One region of the Pseudoduganella plicata genome, then DNA from elsewhere that is predicted to be linked to it. Evidence: riboswitches for the same ligand, from Rfam matches in the RefSeq annotation. Region 1 holds a riboswitch; each other region holds the start of a gene.
What was found. A riboswitch is a leader RNA that binds a small molecule or an ion and turns the genes downstream of it on or off. The one in region 1 is predicted to bind cobalamin.

Region 1 (5,192 bases):
TCGGCGGCAGGTCGGGCTGGTGATAGATCGCGTCCGGGTCCATGCCGTAGCCGCGCGGCGGCTGCAGCGCCACGAACGCGTTGCCCAGGTCGATGCCTGCCAGCGCCAGGTGGCCGTCGTGGACATACGCTTCGCCCGGCGGCGGCCCCCATTGCGCCGTCATCCTGTCCTGCAGCGACTGCGGCAGCTCGGCGAACCACTCGGCATAGCGCGCCGCCGGGACCCTGCCGGCGGCGCCGGCCAGCTGCTGCGCCGTCACATACAGATTGTCGTACGAGCAGCGCGCCACCAGGTCGTGGATCAGGGTCGTGCCGTCCGCCGGCAGGTCGCCGATGGCATAGCCCGCATCGACCATCCCGGCCAGGATGCGCATCAGCGATGCCGGCGCGTCCAGCCCGACGGCGTTGCCGATCTGCGCGGCCTTGCTGCTGGAATTGGTAAACATGAAGGCGACGCGCTTGTCCGCATTGGGCACGCGGCGCAGGCGCGCATAACGGGCGGCCACGCCGGCAATGCGGGCGGCGCGATCGGCCAGCGGCGCGTATTCGACTGCCTCGCCGGGCAACCCGGCCGCGCCTTCCTTGAACGACAGCGGCACGGTGATGATGCGGCCGTCGAATTCGGGCAGCACGACGTTCATTGCCGTATCGAGGGGATTCAGGCCGCGCGTGGAGGCTTCCCACTGCGGCAGGGTCATGCCGCTCGTGATGGCCTGCAGCACGGGAACGTCCAGCTTTTCCAGCACGCCGACGGACCAGCCGGCCGGCGTGGTGCCGCCCGGCGTGATCTCGCCCATGGCAAACGACGTGGTGTTGATCAGCACATCGACTTGTGCGGCAATGAAGTAGCGCAGCGCTTCCGGCACGCCTTCGCCGGCCCGCAGCGACGACGTGAACACGGGCAGCACGTCCATGCCGCATGCTTCCAGCGCCGCCAGCAGCGCGTCGACAAAGCGCGTGTTCCCGCTCATCCAGTGGGCGCGGTAGAACACGATGCCAACGCTGGGCCGGGAAATGTCGCGCAAAGCCAGCCAGTCGGGCAACGCGGCGCAGGACGGCAGGTCGGGATGATAAATGCCGTGCTCCGGCAGCGGCTGGGCGGGCTCGAAGCCGTAACCCGTCAGCAGCAGGTGATCGGACAGGTAGCGCAGCAATTGCGCCAGATTGGCGCTGCCGCCCGCATGGAAGTACGCGAGCGCCATCTGCAGCACGTGCGCCGGCACGGTGGACACGGCGGCCAGCTCGGGATCGGGTTCGCCGGTGCCGCTGACAACGATCAGATGCCGGCCCTGCCGGCGCGCCTTTTCCACCAGCTCGCCGAAGCCGGCCACGCCGCCCAGGCGGCCCAGCACGCGCACGACAATGACGCGGGCGGCGCGCAGGGCGCCGTCCAGCAGTCCGGCCGCGTCCTGTTCTTGCAGGTTGACGCCGGCCACCGGACCGAAACCCACCGGCAGTTGCGCGCACGCCTGGTGCAACACGGCGAGGTCGTTCGAGGCATGCGTCAGCAGTGCGAGACGCGCGATATCATTCATTCTTTGGCTCCGGTGCGCAGGTATCGCCCTCGCCCAGGCGGTGGAAGATCAGGTCCACCACTTCGCGACCGCCCACGAGATGCTCTTCGACGATGCGCGCCGCCGCCGCTTCGTCCACGCGCTGATACCAGACACCTTCCGGATACACGACCAGCACCGGGCCGCTGAACTTGCACGCGACCATGCAATGCGTGCGCGTGCGTTTGACCGCCAGCTCGGGACGCGCGTCGATCAATGCCCCCATATGCTCGAACACCGCCTGCGCCCGGCCTTCGCCGGGCGTGCAGCGGGGGCCGACGCACATGAACACGTGCCGGTCATGAGCGCGCATCGGTCAGCGAGCGCCGTTGAAGCGATGGTGGAAGTGACCCGTCAACGCGCCCAGCGCCAGCCAGAAGGCTGCATTGGCCAGCGCGGAGGCGACGATAAATGCGCGCGCCAGCTCGGGCGGCGCGACACCGCCATGGACGGCGGGTTGCGGCGCACCGACCAGGTGCGGCACGGCCAGCAGCACGACGGCAAGCACCTTCAGCGACCAGTGACGGCCCCACACCAGCAGCGCCAGCGCCGCAGCCATGCCACCGGCGGCGCACAGCCACCACGCCTGCCGCGCCACCACGGGCGCCGCCTGCGTGCCGGGCAGTTCCGGCGGCAGCCCCAGCGATGGTGCGATAAAGAAGACGGCGTAGCCGGCCGCACCCCAGAGCAGCCCCTGGCGCCAGTTGCTGTCCTTGCCGCGCAAGGTCAGCACGGCCGACAGGAGCAGCGCGTAGCCGACCGCCATGCTGACATCGGCCAGCGCCGTGAACGCGGTACGCTCGAAGCCGGGCTCCGGCTGCCAGCCGCCGTGCTTGTGCCCATCTTTGTGCCCATCTTTGTGCGCATCTTCGTGCGCGTGCTCGTGCTCGTGCGCCTGCTCGTGCGTGTGCGTGTGCGTGTGCGCGGCGACGGGCTTCGCTTCGGCCGCGACCTCGTACGTCTCCGCGGTGCGGATGATTTCCGTCACCTGCAGATGCTGCACGCCCGTCAGCAGCAGCCCGGCCACGATGCCGGCGGCGGCCCCTGTGGCGACGATGCGGCTGAAGATGCCGGGGCGCCGCGTTGGCAGCGCAGGGCTCAGTGGCACGGGAAGCCCGCCGAGTGGCGGCTGTCGTGCGCCGCGTTGTGCAGTGCTTCCATCGGCGCAAAGCCGGCGCCGAACAACAGCACGATGCCTAGGCCGGCGGCCGCGAGCGCGGGCAGCAGCGTATCCTTGAGCGTACGCGGCGCGGTGCCGATATGGGACGTAGGGACGTTTGGTGCGGACATGGGAGCCTCCGGATGCAGGTCGGTGTTACCTTGGTTTTGCCTGGACTGGGGAGGATGGTGCGGAAGAGACGCTGGACGCCGGCGGGGCAAGGATTCATGCGGCCGATGCAGTTCCTCATCCGTATCGCCCTCCGCAATACAAACGCGCTGTACTGCTTCGGGCTGGTTTCCGGACTCGCGAGTGGCGTCGGCATGACCGCCTGGCGCCGCGCCTTCCCATGCATGACAGCATAGTGGCCGATTGCGGCACCTTCGACTCGCTTACCGTTGCGGGGGCAGCGTCGGCATTGCCGCCCTGGCAGGACGGCGCACCGACTTCCCAATTAAATCCGGACACGAGGGTGTGCGGATACCGGAAGCTAAACTACCGGCGCAGTATAGGTGCGCTCGCATGCATTTGCAAGCTTTGGCGCGGGCACCTGCCAGGTCAGGGACCTTCGGACTACCCGCCCCACCGGTTCTCGAACACGATGTCGGCCAGCGCGTGCCGCGCATCCCACCCCTCCATCTCCAGCATCGGCGCCGGATAGAACTCGGCCACATGGCCGACGCACAGCACGGCGATCGGCTGGCTTCCCGGGGGCATCGCGCACAGCTCGCGCAGCCGCTCCGGCTCGAACAGCGACACCCAGCCCACGCCGATGCCTTCCGCCCGCGCTGCCAGCCAGAAGTTCTGGATCGCGCACGCGGCCGACGCCAGGTCCATTTCCGGCATCGTGCGCCGGCCAAAGACATAGTCCTCGCGCCGGTCGATCAGACCGACGACGAGCACTTCGCCGCAGGTCAGGATGCCTTCCACCTTCAGGCGCATGAATTCACCGGAACGCTCGCCCAGCGCGGCGGCCGTGCGCAGGCGCTCCGCATCCACCTCGGCGTGGATCGCGCGGCGCAGCGCGGGATCGGTGATGCGCAGGAAGCGCCACGGCTGCATCAGGCCCACCGAAGGACCATTGTGGGCTGCGGCGATGAAACGGGCCAGCTGGTCCTGCCCGATCGGACCGGGCACGAAGTGGCGCACGTCGCGGCGCTCGCGGATGGCGCGATAGACGGCTTCGATCTGGTCGGGTGGATAGGCGTTTGGATTGTGCATCGCCGCATTGTACCCACGCCCGCGCGCCGCGTCAGTAGCGCCGCATCACGAACTCTGCCACGCAGACGGGCTTGCCGCGCCCTTCGTTATCTTCGCTCTCCATCGTCACGTGCCACACGACCTGCACGCAATCGGCCAGCGGCTCGACGGCGGCGATGCCGAAGCGGCCGCGGAGGCGGCTTCCCGACGGCACGGCGGCCGGGAAGCGCACCTTGTTGACGCCATAGTTGACCGTCAGCCGCGCTTCCCCCAGCGACACGCAGCTGGCCAGCATTGCCGGCAGCAGCGACAGGGTGAGGAAGCCGTGCGCTACCGTGCCGCCGTAGGGCGACTCCGTTCTTGCCCGCTCGGCGTCGAGATGGATCCATTGATGATCGTCCGTGACGTCGGCAAACGCTGCGATGCGACGCTGGTCGATGTCGAACCAGCGCGATACCGCCACCTCCTGGCCCACGGCCCCTTGCAGGGCCTCGGGCGTGTCCAGCAGGCGCGGCGCCGTCATGCTGCCTCGGCAAAGCCCGGCTGGGCGATAAAGCGCTCGAGGTGGTGGTCCACGTCGCCCAGCGTCAGGCCGATGGTGGTCAGGCGCTTGAACAGGTGGGCGGCCGGCAGCTCGTCCGTCACGCCCATGCCGCCGTGCAGTTGCACGGCCTGCTGGCCGACGAACTTCGCCGCCTGGCCGACACGCGCCTTGGCGGCGGAAACGACGCGGCGGCGCTCCTCGGCATCGCCTGAGTCCACCTTCGCGGCCGCCAGCATCGCCATCGAACGGGCCTGCTCCAGGTGGATGAACATGTCGGCCATGCGATGCTGCAGCGCCTGGAACTTGCCGATCGGCGCGCCGAACTGCTGGCGCGTCTTCAGGTAGTCCAGCGTGGCCGCAAACAGCGCGTCCATCACGCCGATGGCCTCGGCGCACAGCAGCGCGGCGCCATAGTCGGTCGCCGCCTCCAGGATCGCCCAGCCCTGCCCCGGCGCGCCCAGCGGCGTGGCGGGCGCGTGATCGAACGTGACGGTGGCCGCCCGCAGGCCGTCGATGGTGCGGTAGTCGCGCACGACGACACCGGACGTATCGGCATCGACGACGTACAGGGCAACGCCGTTACCCATGCCCTCGCCCGCGCGGGCCGAGACGATGAAAGCATCGGCCTGCCCGCCATGCAGCACGACCGTCTTGACACCGCTGACAGCCGCGTTGTCCGCGCCGCCCGTGCCGACGGCCCCGATGGCCGCCAGATCATGGCGCGAATCGTGTTCCGT
Region 2 (5,192 bases), 1.7 Mb from region 1:
CGAGGCCGCTGTGGCCCGGCATGCCGGCGTTACCGCACCGCTTGACGTGCTGGCCACGTTCGGCGGCTTCGAGATCGCCATGATGGCAGGCGCCATGCTGCGCGCGGCCGAACGCCGCATGGTGCTGCTGATCGACGGCTTCATCGTCACCAGCGCACTGCTCGTGGCGGCGCGGCTCCAGCCCGCCATCCTTGAATACTGCGTCTTCGCGCACTGTTCCGGCGAAAATGGCCACCGCCGGCTGCTCGAAGCGCTGGACGCGACGCCGCTGCTGAACCTTGGCCTGCGCCTGGGCGAAGGCACGGGCAGCGCGCTGGCACTGCCGCTGCTGCATGCCGCCGTCAACTTCCTGAACCGGATGGCCACGTTCGAATCGGCCCGCGTCAGCGAACAGTCGGCCTGACGGCAATGGCCCCGCTCCTGCACCAGCTGCGCCTCTTCTTCACGGCGCTGCAGTTCTTCACGCGACTGCCCGTTCCGCGCTGGGTGGGCTTCGAGCCGGACTGGCTGCATCACGCGTCGCGCTACTTCCCGCTGGTCGGCCTCGTTGTCGGCGCGGCTGCCGCAGCTATCTACTGGGCGGTGGCGCTCGTGCTGCCGCCGGCGGTGGCGGTACTGCTGTCCACCGCAGCGTCTATTTATATGACGGGCGCCTTCCACGAAGACGGCTTTGCCGACGCCTGCGATGGCCTGGGCGGTGGCGTCACCCGCGAACGGGCGCTGGAGATCATGAAGGATTCGCGCATCGGCGCGTATGGCGCCATCGGTATCCTGTTGCTGCTGGCCGTGAAGTGCACGGCGCTGGCGCACCTGCCGCCGCTGCAGGCCATGGCCGCGCTGATCGTCGCCCACCCGCTTTCCCGGCTGATGGCGGCAAGCCTGATCTGGCGCATGGATTACGCGCGGGCCGAAGGCAAGGCCAAGCCGCTGGCGCAGCAGATGAGCGGCAGCGAATTCGCGATTGCCACGCTGTGCTGCGCGCCGCCGCTGCTGCTGGCCGCCCTGGCAGGGCCGCTGCATTGGCACAACCTCGCGGTCGGTATCGCGGCGATGGCTGCGACTGCGCTCTGGTTCGCCCGCAAATGCGCCCGCCGGCTGGGCGGCTATACGGGCGACTGCCTCGGCGCCGTGCAGCAGTTGTGCGAAGCCGTGTTCTATCTGTGCGTGCTGGCCGTCCTGCCGGGCTGACGATGGAACTGCTCCTGGTTCGCCATCCCCGTCCGCTCGTCGACACCGGCATCTGCTACGGCAGCAGCGACCTGGCGGTGGCGCAGGATGAGCTGACGCGCGTGCACGCATCGCTGCGGCTGCCGCACGCGCCCGTGTTCAGCAGCCCCTTGCAGCGTTGCGCCGCGCTGGCGCGGCTGCTGTCGGCCGACGTGGCGTTCGACGCCAACCTGGCCGAGATGGATTTCGGCGCCTGGGAGGGGCGCGCATGGGACGACATCCCGCGCCGGGAAGTCGACGCCTGGGCCGCCGACCTGCTGCGCTACCGCCCCGGCGGCGGCGAGAACGTGTTCGAAGTGGCGAGGCGTGTTGCCTGCGCCATGGACACGATCCGTCACCACGGCACCGGCACGGCAATCGTCATCTGCCATGCCGGCACTATCCGGCTGATGACTGCTCTCGCCTCAGGCACACCGCTGGCGCAGGCCGCGCTGGCCGCTGCCGCCACGCCGCACCAGATCGCGTATGGCGCCGTCACGCGGGTGTGGGCGGGCGCCGGGGACGGGCCAATGCCCGTATAATGACGGGGTTTTGGTGCCCGCGTCCGTCTCTCGGACGCAGTTAAACGGGAAATACGAAGCCGCGTCAGGCATCGGTCGCGCGGCCAACGTATGCTGCCCCGCAACGGTAAGCAGGCCGCCGCGCATCGCGCGGCAGCCGTCTTCAGCAACCACTGTGCATTGTCGCGACGACGCATGGGAAGGTAAGACGGCCATACCTGCCAGCCCGGATACCGGCCAGGACCCAGGTGGAAGCGCCGGCGCGCGCTTCTGTTCCATCCGACCCGCGGGGAAGTGGGCCGGTTGCACATTGAAGAAGATTTACCATGACCTCTCCCGCAACACCCCGCGCCACGCGCGCGGCGCTCGCCGTTTCTGCCACCTTCGCCGTTTCCGCTGCCTTTGCCGCACCAGGCGCCATCGCCCAGACCACCGCCATCGATTCCGTCATCGTGACCGCCAGCCGCACGCCGCAGCTAGCCAGTGAAGTCATCGCCGACACGCTGACGATCTCCGCGCAAGACATCGCCAACGCCGGCGTCGGCTCGCTGACGGAGTTGCTGCAGCGCCAGCGCGGCCTGGAAGTGACCCGCAACGGCGGCCCCGGCACCAACGCCAGCGTACTGCTGCGCGGCGCATCCGCGAACCAGAGCATCGTCTTGGTGGACGGCGTGCGCATCGGTTCCGTCTCGGGCGGCGCGGCCAACTGGAGCGCGATTCCGCTGTCGGCCATCGACCATATCGAGATCGTGTACGGCCCTCTCTCCACGCTGTATGGCGCCGACGCCATCGGTGGCGTGATCCAGCTGTTCACCAAGAAGGGCAAGGGCGCCCCGGCCGTCACCGCATTTGTCGGCGCCGGCAGCGACGCCACCTATGAGGCAGATGCGGCAATCTCCGGTGGCACCGACCGCGTGAGCTACTCGCTCTCCGTCGGCAAGGAACTGTCCGAGGGCTTCTCGGCCACGCGCGCACCGTCCTCCAGCTACAACCCGGACGACGACGGCTATCACCGCAAGAGCGCCGCCGGCCAGGTTTCCGTGCAGCTCGCGCCCGGCCACGAGGTCGGCGGCGTCTTCCTGTACAGCGACACGACCGCCGACTACGACAGCGGCGCTTTTGACGCCTACAGCACGCAGGTGCAGAGCAACTTCGCGGCCTACTCGCGCAACCGCATCACGCCCAAGTGGACGATGTTCCTGCAGGCGGCGCAGTCGCGCGACAAGTCCGGCTCCTTCTACGCGCCCGGCCCGTTCGGCGGCAGCCAGATCGACTCGAAGCAGACCACGTTCACGTGGCAGAACGACATCCGCATCGGCAGTGACAATCTGCAGCTGCTGGCCGAACACCGCAAGGAAGAGGCGGACGGGACGACGACGGAACTGAACAAGGAACGCACCACCAAGTCGTATGCCGCGACCTACAGCCTGAAACGCGGCGCCCACCTCGTCAACATCGGCGTGCGCAACGACGACAGCTCGCAGTACCACTCGCGCACCACCGGCTCGCTCGGCTATGGCTACCGCGTCAGCGACGCACTGCGCGTCGAAGCCAGCTTTGGCACCAGCTACCGTGCGCCCACCTTCAACGAGCTGTATTACTCGGGCTACGGCAACGAGAACAACCGCCCCGAGAAGGGCCGCAATGCGGAAATCGGCGCACACTACAACGACGGCACGACGGAACTGGGCGCTGTCTACTATCACAACAAGCTGACCGACCTGCTGGTCAACACGACGCCGTGCCCCTTCCCGAGCGACGAGAAGAACGACTATACGTGGGGCTGCGCGTACAACGTCAACAAGGGCCTGCTGGAAGGCCTGACGCTGAACGCCCGCCGCCAGTTCGGCGCCTTTTCGGTGGCTGCGGACATTGACTTCCAGGACCCGCGCGACGAAACGACGGGCAAGCGCCTGCAGCGCCGCGCCAAGCGCCACGCCAACGTGATCGTGGAATACGTCAACGGCCCCCTGACCGGTGGCGTGGAATGGCACCTGTCCTCTGCGCGCTTCGACGATGCCGCCAACCGCAACACGCTGCCGGGCTACGGCACCGTCAACCTGTACGCCACGTACCGCTTCGCGCGTGACTGGTCGGCGCTGATCCGCTGGAACAACGTGGCCGACAAGGCGTATGAACTGGCGCGTTACTACCAGACGGGCGGCTCCACGGCGTTTGCCGGCGTGCGCTACGGCTTCAAGTAAGTGTGCTTCAACGGCCGGGGCACGCTGCCCCGGCCGCGCAGGATAATCAGGACAATCATGCACCCAACCTCGGCCAATCTGCGCTCGCGTGCCGGCATCATCGTTGCCGGCTTGCTGCTCGCTTGCGTCGGCAGTGTGCTCTTCGCGGGGATGACGGGTTCCGTTTCCATTCCGCTGGCCGACCTCCCCGGCGCGCTGGACGAGTTGCTGCATCGCCGTCCCGACTCGCTGGCGGCTACGCTGCTCGACCTGCGCGCCAGCCGTGCGCTGTCGGCCTTCGTCACCGGCGCGGCGCTGTCGCTGGCCGGCGTCATGATGCAGGCACTGCTTCGCAATCCGCTGGCCGATCCCTACGTGCTGGGCATTTCGTCCGGCTCGGCCGTCGGTGCGCTGGCCGCGCTGATGGCCGCATGTGCGGCCTGGGTTGTCGACGCCGCCGCGTTTGCCGGTGCCGTCGTCATTTCCATGCTCCTCTATTTACTGGCCCGGCGCGACCTGCGCTCGGGCAGCGCCGCGGAAGGCGGCACTGCGCTGTTGCTGCTGACAGGCGTGATCCTGTCGTCCGCCGGCTCCGCGGTGGTGTCGCTGATGCTGTCGATCTCCGGCGAGAACGAACTGCGCGGCATGGTGTTCTGGCTGATCGGCGACCTGTCCGGGGCCCCACTGCGGGCCCTGCCCTGGGTCGTCCTGGCCGCCGGACTGCTGTTCGCGCTGCGCATGGCGCGCTCGATGAACGTGCTTGCGCTGCATGCGGAAGCCGCCGCCACGCTGGGCATCCGCGTCGGCGCGTTGCGCAAGGGCCTGTTCTTCTGTTCCGGCCTGCTGACCGCCAGCGCCGTCACCACGGCCGGCAGCATCGGCTTTGTCGGTCTGATCGTGCCGCACGCATGCCGCTTCGCGTTCGGGCCGGACCATCGCGTGCTGATTCCCGCCGCCACCCTGGCCGGCGGCGCCTACCTCGTGCTGGCCGATACGCTGTCGCGCACGATCATCGCGCCGCAGCAGCTTCCTGTGGGCGTCATCACGGCGCTGGTGGGCGCGCCGGTATTCCTGTACCAGCTGCATCGGTTGCGCAAATGATGATCGCGACCGAACGTCTGCAACTGCGCATCGGCGCGCGCACGCTGGTCGAAAACCTGGACTGGCAGGTGCGCGACGCCGAATGCTGGAGCATCATCGGCCGCAACGGTGCCGGCAAAAGCACCCTGATGCGCGCGCTGGCCGGCGTGCGCCCACCCGATGGCGGCCAGGTGCTGATGCA
Region 3 (5,192 bases), 2.7 Mb from region 1:
GAACTGCGTATCCTGGACACGGACGACCAGGGCCTGCGTCGCCCCGTCAAGCTGGCCCGGCTGATGGAACACGGCTCGCCCGTCATACGCGAAACGCTGCTGGAGCCGCGCATCCTGTGGTGCGGCGATGGCAGGTTTACGCTGACGGGCTTCGAGCGCATCCGCAACCGCAACGGCGAAATCGTTGAGTACGCGCAGTCCTGGCTCTGCGAGATCGACTTCAGTCCGCCACCCGATCCACCCCGGGACACGCTACGAGCGGCACCCTACAAAGATCGTTGATGCCCGTCTTTGCGTTTTCTTTGCATGTTTGTTCGTGTATGCTTGCACCATCACACAAGATGGAGCAAGCTTATGCAATTGGCGGAAGAGCGGCGGCGACTGATCGTCGCGGCGGTCGATAGCGACGGAAAGGTGCTGGCAGCCGAGCTGGCGCAGCGCTTCCAGACGTCCGAGGACACCATCCGGCGCGACCTGCGCGACCTCGACCTGGCGGGAAAACTGCGTCGCGTGCATGGCGGCGCCATCCGGCGTGCCGGCGGCGAGGCGGCGTTCGACCAGCGCGAAAGCACGGATCTGCCGCGCAAGGCATTGCTGGCGCACGCCGCTCGCGCGCTGTTGCGGGCGGGCGACACCGTACTGATCGACGCAGGATCGACCAACCTGGCGCTGGCCCGCCAGCTCGACGACGGCTGCGCGGCGACGATCGTCACCAACAGCCCCCATATCGCGCTGGCGCTGGGCGAGTTCCGCCGGACGCGTGTCATTCTGCTGGGTGGCACCTACTCCGCGCAGTGCGGCGCCGTGCTGGGCGCCCGAACCCTGGCCGATATCGAGCAGCTGCGGCCGGATTTGTGCATCGTCGGCCTGTGCGGTCTCGACAGCCAGCGCCTGGGCGCCTCCGACGGTGAGGAAGCAATACTGAAACGCGCGATGCTGACCGTCAGCGCCCGCCGCGCCGCCGTGGTCGTCAACGGCCGCTTCGGTGCTCCGGCGCCGTTCCTCCTGGGCACCCCCGCCGAACTGGACCATCTGGTACTGGAGGCGGACGTTCCTGCCGACCAGGTGGCGGCATTGCGTGACTTGGCCGGCGGCCCCGAGCTGATTTTTGCGGAGAAACCATGAGGACCACACCTGCCATCGGCCCAGCGCGCTGGGCCATCTCCACGATCTTCCTGCTGAACGGTGCCGGCATCGGCCTGTGGGCAGCGCACGTGCCGGTCGTGCAGGCAAGGGCAGGGCTCGACACCGGCGTGCTGGGCATGTTGCTGTTGACGATCGCCGCGGGCGCGATGGCGGCCATGCCGATCGCGGGCTGGCTGACGGCACACTGGGGCACGCGCCGCACCACATTGCGGGCGGCCTTCCTGTTCGCGCTGACGACAACCTTGTTGATTGGCACGTCGCACGTGGCCGGCCTGTTCGTGGCCGCGTTCGCGTTCGGTGCGGCCAACGGCGCGCTGGACGTCTCGATGAACGCCAACGCCAGCGAAGTGGAGATCGCGCGCGGCACCCCGACAATGTCGTCGTTCCACGCCTTCTTCAGCCTGGGAGGACTGATCGGGGCGGCGGGCGGCGGCCTGATCGTCGAGCACGGCTTTGGCGACGGCCGCGGCGCGCTGGCGTTCAGCGTCGTGGCGATTGCCGCCGTGTTGCTGACGGCACGCCGCGTACTGAACACGCCCCCGCACGGCACTGGCGGAAGCCACTTCGCGCTGCCCCGTGGACCCGCGCTGTTCCTCGGCCTGCTGGCGCTGCTGTGCATGGCCGTCGAAGGCGCGCTGGTCGACTGGAGCGCGCTCTTGATGACGGAACGCACGGGTGCCACGCCAGGCTCGGCGGCGCTGGGCTATTCCGCTTTCTCCATCGCCATGGCCGCCTGCCGTTTCGCCGGCGACCGCCTGACGGTAAAGTTCGGCTCGCCGACGTTGATGATCGCCGGCGGCATCTCGATCCTGCTGGGGCTGTTGATCGCCGTGATAAGCACGCACTACGCCTTGTCCGCCGTCGGCTTCGCGCTGGTCGGGCTGGGCGCGGCCAACGTTGTGCCGCTGATTTTCGCCGCGGCCGCCAACATCCCCGGCACGGCGCCGGGGGTGGGCGTGGCGACGGCGGCCACGGTCGGCTATACGGGCCTGCTGCTGGGCCCGCCGGTGATCGGCTGGATCGCCGCGCAGACCAATATCGCGGTGGCGCTGGGCATATTGTCGTTGGCCGGCGTCGTGATTGCGTTCAACGCCGGCGTCGTGCGCGCGCACGGCAGCGCGCGCTGAGCCCGTTCTAGTAACGCCACTGCACGGTCAGTTCGGCATGTCGCCGGTCCCCCAGCAGGTACTGCGTGCTGCCATAGGACGTGCTGGCGTACAGCTTGTCAGTGAGGTTGCGCAGATTCAGCTGCAAGAGCGTGTTGCGGTTGACCTGCCAGCCCAGCGTGGCGTCGAACACCGTGTAGGCTGGCAGCGCCTGCGTGTTGCCGTTGTCGATAAACCGCTCGCCCACATGGCGTGCGCCCACCCCCGCGCGCCAGTCGGCGCTCCTGTAGCTGAGCCAGAGGTTGGCCGAGAGACGCGGCACGTCAGCCGGCCGGTTGCCGGCGCGCGACACGTTGCCGCTTTCGAGCAGCGTATCGAATTGCGCATCGGTCCAGGCCGCATTGGCATCGAGGCGCCAGGCCCGCGCCAGGGCAGTGCTGGCGCTGATCTCGGCACCGCGCGACGACTGCGATCCACCCTGGATCGACAGCGCCGGGTTGGACGGATCGCGGGTGACGATGTCGTCCTTGCGGATCCGGTACAGCGCCGCCGTCCATTCGGCCTTGCCATTGTTCAGCGATTGTTTGAAGCCGCCCTCGATCTGGCGCGACCGCGTCAGCTTGTAGCGGGCATTGGCCAGGTTCAGCGACAACAGGCTCGTCAGCGGATCGCTGCCCGAGCTGACTTGCCCGTACAGCGACGCCTGCGGCGCCAGTTTCCACGTCAGGCCGATGCGCACGGCATTCGATCGCAGCGTGGCCGCAAAGCCGGGCGCACCCTGCAGGCTGACCCGATCGACCTTGTAGCGGTCATGGCGCGCGCCTACCAACAGCAGCAGCCGTTCGCTCAGATCGTATGCATCCTCGATATAGAACGCGTGCGTGGTCGTGTCGGTGGCGAAGTTCGGCCGCAGCGGGTCCGGGCTGTCGAACCTGCCGGGATCGACATCGGTCGGCGTGACGGTGGAACTGCCGCCGTACGGCGAATTATTGCTGTGTTCAAAGTTGACCGTGGCCGCCTCCCAGCCGGCCACCAGCCGGTTGCCGCCGGCGTTCCAGCGCACTTCGAGGCGATTGGCGGTCTGCTCCTGGCGGTGGCCGATGGCGATGTAGTCGCTGCGCCGTACCACGTCCGCATCCGCATCGTAGGCATAGGTTTCCACGTCGCGCCAATGGCGGCGCGCCTTCATGTAAGCGAGTTCGTTGCCGACGGTCAGCGCGGGAGACAGGCGCCAGGACAGCCGCGCGACCGCCTTGTCGTCGACGAGTTCGATGTCGGCATCGGCCACGTTGTAGTTTTCGTCGCGCAGGTGCCCGGCCAGCCTGCCGTTCACCAGCGGCGTGCCGAAGTAACGGCGCGGCTTCTGTTCGGCGTGATCGAGCTGCAGGTCCAGGTCGATGTCGGACGTCAGCGCATACGTCATGCTGGTGAGCAGTTTGCCGTGACGGGATTCGCCGCGATCGACAAAGCCGTCGCTCCGGTCGGCATAGGCGTCGATGCGGAAAGCGCCCTTGTCGCCGATGGCGCCAGTGCCGCCGACACCGGCTCGCACTGACCGGCCACCGCCGATACCGGCCATGGCCTCGAACGACGCGACGGGCCGCGGCGCCTTGCGCACCGCGTTGATGGCCGCGCCCGTGCTGCCGCTGCCGTACACCACCGAGCCGGGCCCGCGCAGCACCTCAATATAGTCATAGCCCCACGGGTCGGACGGATACGTGGCGGTGCCGGAAGCCACCAGCAGCCGCTGGCCGTTTTCCAGCATGGCGATGGCGTCGTTGCCGGCAAAGCCGCGCGCCGAGTAGGCGATGCCGTTGCCCGGCGAACTCGTATCGGTCAGGCCCGTGCCGCGGGTGATGGCATCCTTGACCTGCAGGTCGCCGCGCGCCTGCATCGTGGCGGCGCTGAGCGACTCCACGCTGGCGGGAACGTCCTGCGCGCCCAGGTTCAGGCGGCTGGCGGTGCCGGTCTGGCGCGCCAGGCCCAGGCCGTCCTGCGTGACAGCGCCCTGGATGGTGACGGTGGGAAGAAACTCGGCCTGCTGGGCCGAGGCATGGGAGGCGCACAGGAGTGCAATGGCGGCGGTGCCGCGAAGGTGGTTCGGGTAGGTACGCAATTGAGTCAACCGTTAAGAGCATGTGGGCACAGGCGGCCGTGTTCCTCCGGCGCGCGTGGTCACGCAATGCGCTATCGGCAAAGGAAGAAAATCGGCAGCCAACAGACAAGACCGCACCCCGGGTCCTGCACAGGCAATCGTGACTGGCCGGTCTTCTGGCTTGCCGTCATCCTTCCCTGACCCTGCCTTCCCATGCAATGCACAGTGGCGTTCGGTCAACGTCGTCAGGCCTACAGCAGCGGGGGCTGCGCCGGACTGGCGGGAGATGCAATCCCCCGCGTCACCGGCTTCCCGTTTCACCCCGCCGCCGACAGGCGGAAGGGCACCATTCACGTAGTGGCGGCATTTTACCCGTACAAGTCGGGCAGTTGCCAGCCCGTGCTCTCGCAGCCGCAGGAAATGGTTCAACCGATTTCCACAGGCCTTGAGCCGGACCATCGCCTGCGCAGATTGCTGTCGCAGGCGCATGAGTCGCTGCTATGTTGGACGGCAGACCGTTTCAAGATGGAGGATCCCATGACACCACAGCAGGCCGCGCAGATCATCGAACACCTGGCGCTTGGCGTCGATCCGCGCACCGGCGAAGTGCTGGGCGAAGGGGACATCTGCACGGCACCGGAAATCATCCGCGCGCTGTTCCTCGCCCGCAATGCCTTGTTGCCGCCACCCGCGGTGTCCGCCGCGAGGCCACGCAAGACGCCGTTCGTGCGCAACGGCGTCGAGTTGCCCAATGTCGGCAAGAAGTGGTCGGGCGACGACGTCGATACGCTGCTGCGGCAGTTCGAAGCGGGCACGCCACTCGGCCAGATCGCCGTGCAGCTGGG

Region 2: linked by a shared signal. The riboswitch ahead of E1742_RS19810 (TonB-dependent receptor plug domain-containing protein) and the one ahead of E1742_RS01315 (CbtB domain-containing protein) in region 1 are both predicted to bind cobalamin.
Region 3: linked by a shared signal. The riboswitch ahead of E1742_RS13090 (TonB-dependent receptor) and the one ahead of E1742_RS01315 (CbtB domain-containing protein) in region 1 are both predicted to bind cobalamin.

What each region holds. Positions count from the first base shown of each region.
Region 1 covers NZ_CP038026.1:318,152-323,343, reverse strand. The annotation lists gene E1742_RS01330 (cobaltochelatase subunit CobN) at 1-1,534, opposite strand, end outside; gene E1742_RS01325 ((2Fe-2S) ferredoxin domain-containing protein) at 1,527-1,865, opposite strand; gene E1742_RS01320 (CbtA family protein) at 1,869-2,660, opposite strand; gene E1742_RS01315 (CbtB domain-containing protein) at 2,651-2,842, opposite strand; cobalamin riboswitch at 2,986-3,214, opposite strand; gene bluB (5,6-dimethylbenzimidazole synthase) at 3,285-3,932, opposite strand; gene E1742_RS01305 (MaoC family dehydratase) at 3,964-4,434, opposite strand; gene E1742_RS01300 (acyl-CoA dehydrogenase family protein) at 4,431-5,192, opposite strand, start outside.
Region 2 covers NZ_CP038026.1:4,484,789-4,489,980, reverse strand. The annotation lists gene cobT (nicotinate-nucleotide--dimethylbenzimidazole phosphoribosyltransferase) at 1-403, shown strand, start outside; gene E1742_RS19820 (adenosylcobinamide-GDP ribazoletransferase) at 409-1,188, shown strand; gene E1742_RS19815 (histidine phosphatase family protein) at 1,191-1,748, shown strand; cobalamin riboswitch at 1,743-1,983, shown strand; gene E1742_RS19810 (TonB-dependent receptor plug domain-containing protein) at 2,054-3,931, shown strand; gene E1742_RS19805 (FecCD family ABC transporter permease) at 3,989-5,011, shown strand; gene E1742_RS19800 (ABC transporter ATP-binding protein) at 5,011-5,192, shown strand, end outside.
Region 3 covers NZ_CP038026.1:3,001,717-3,006,908, reverse strand. The annotation lists gene E1742_RS13105 (hypothetical protein) at 1-282, shown strand, start outside; gene E1742_RS13100 (DeoR/GlpR family DNA-binding transcription regulator) at 355-1,125, shown strand; gene E1742_RS13095 (MFS transporter) at 1,122-2,273, shown strand; gene E1742_RS13090 (TonB-dependent receptor) at 2,281-4,368, opposite strand; cobalamin riboswitch at 4,497-4,713, opposite strand; gene E1742_RS13085 (hypothetical protein) at 4,885-5,192, shown strand, end outside.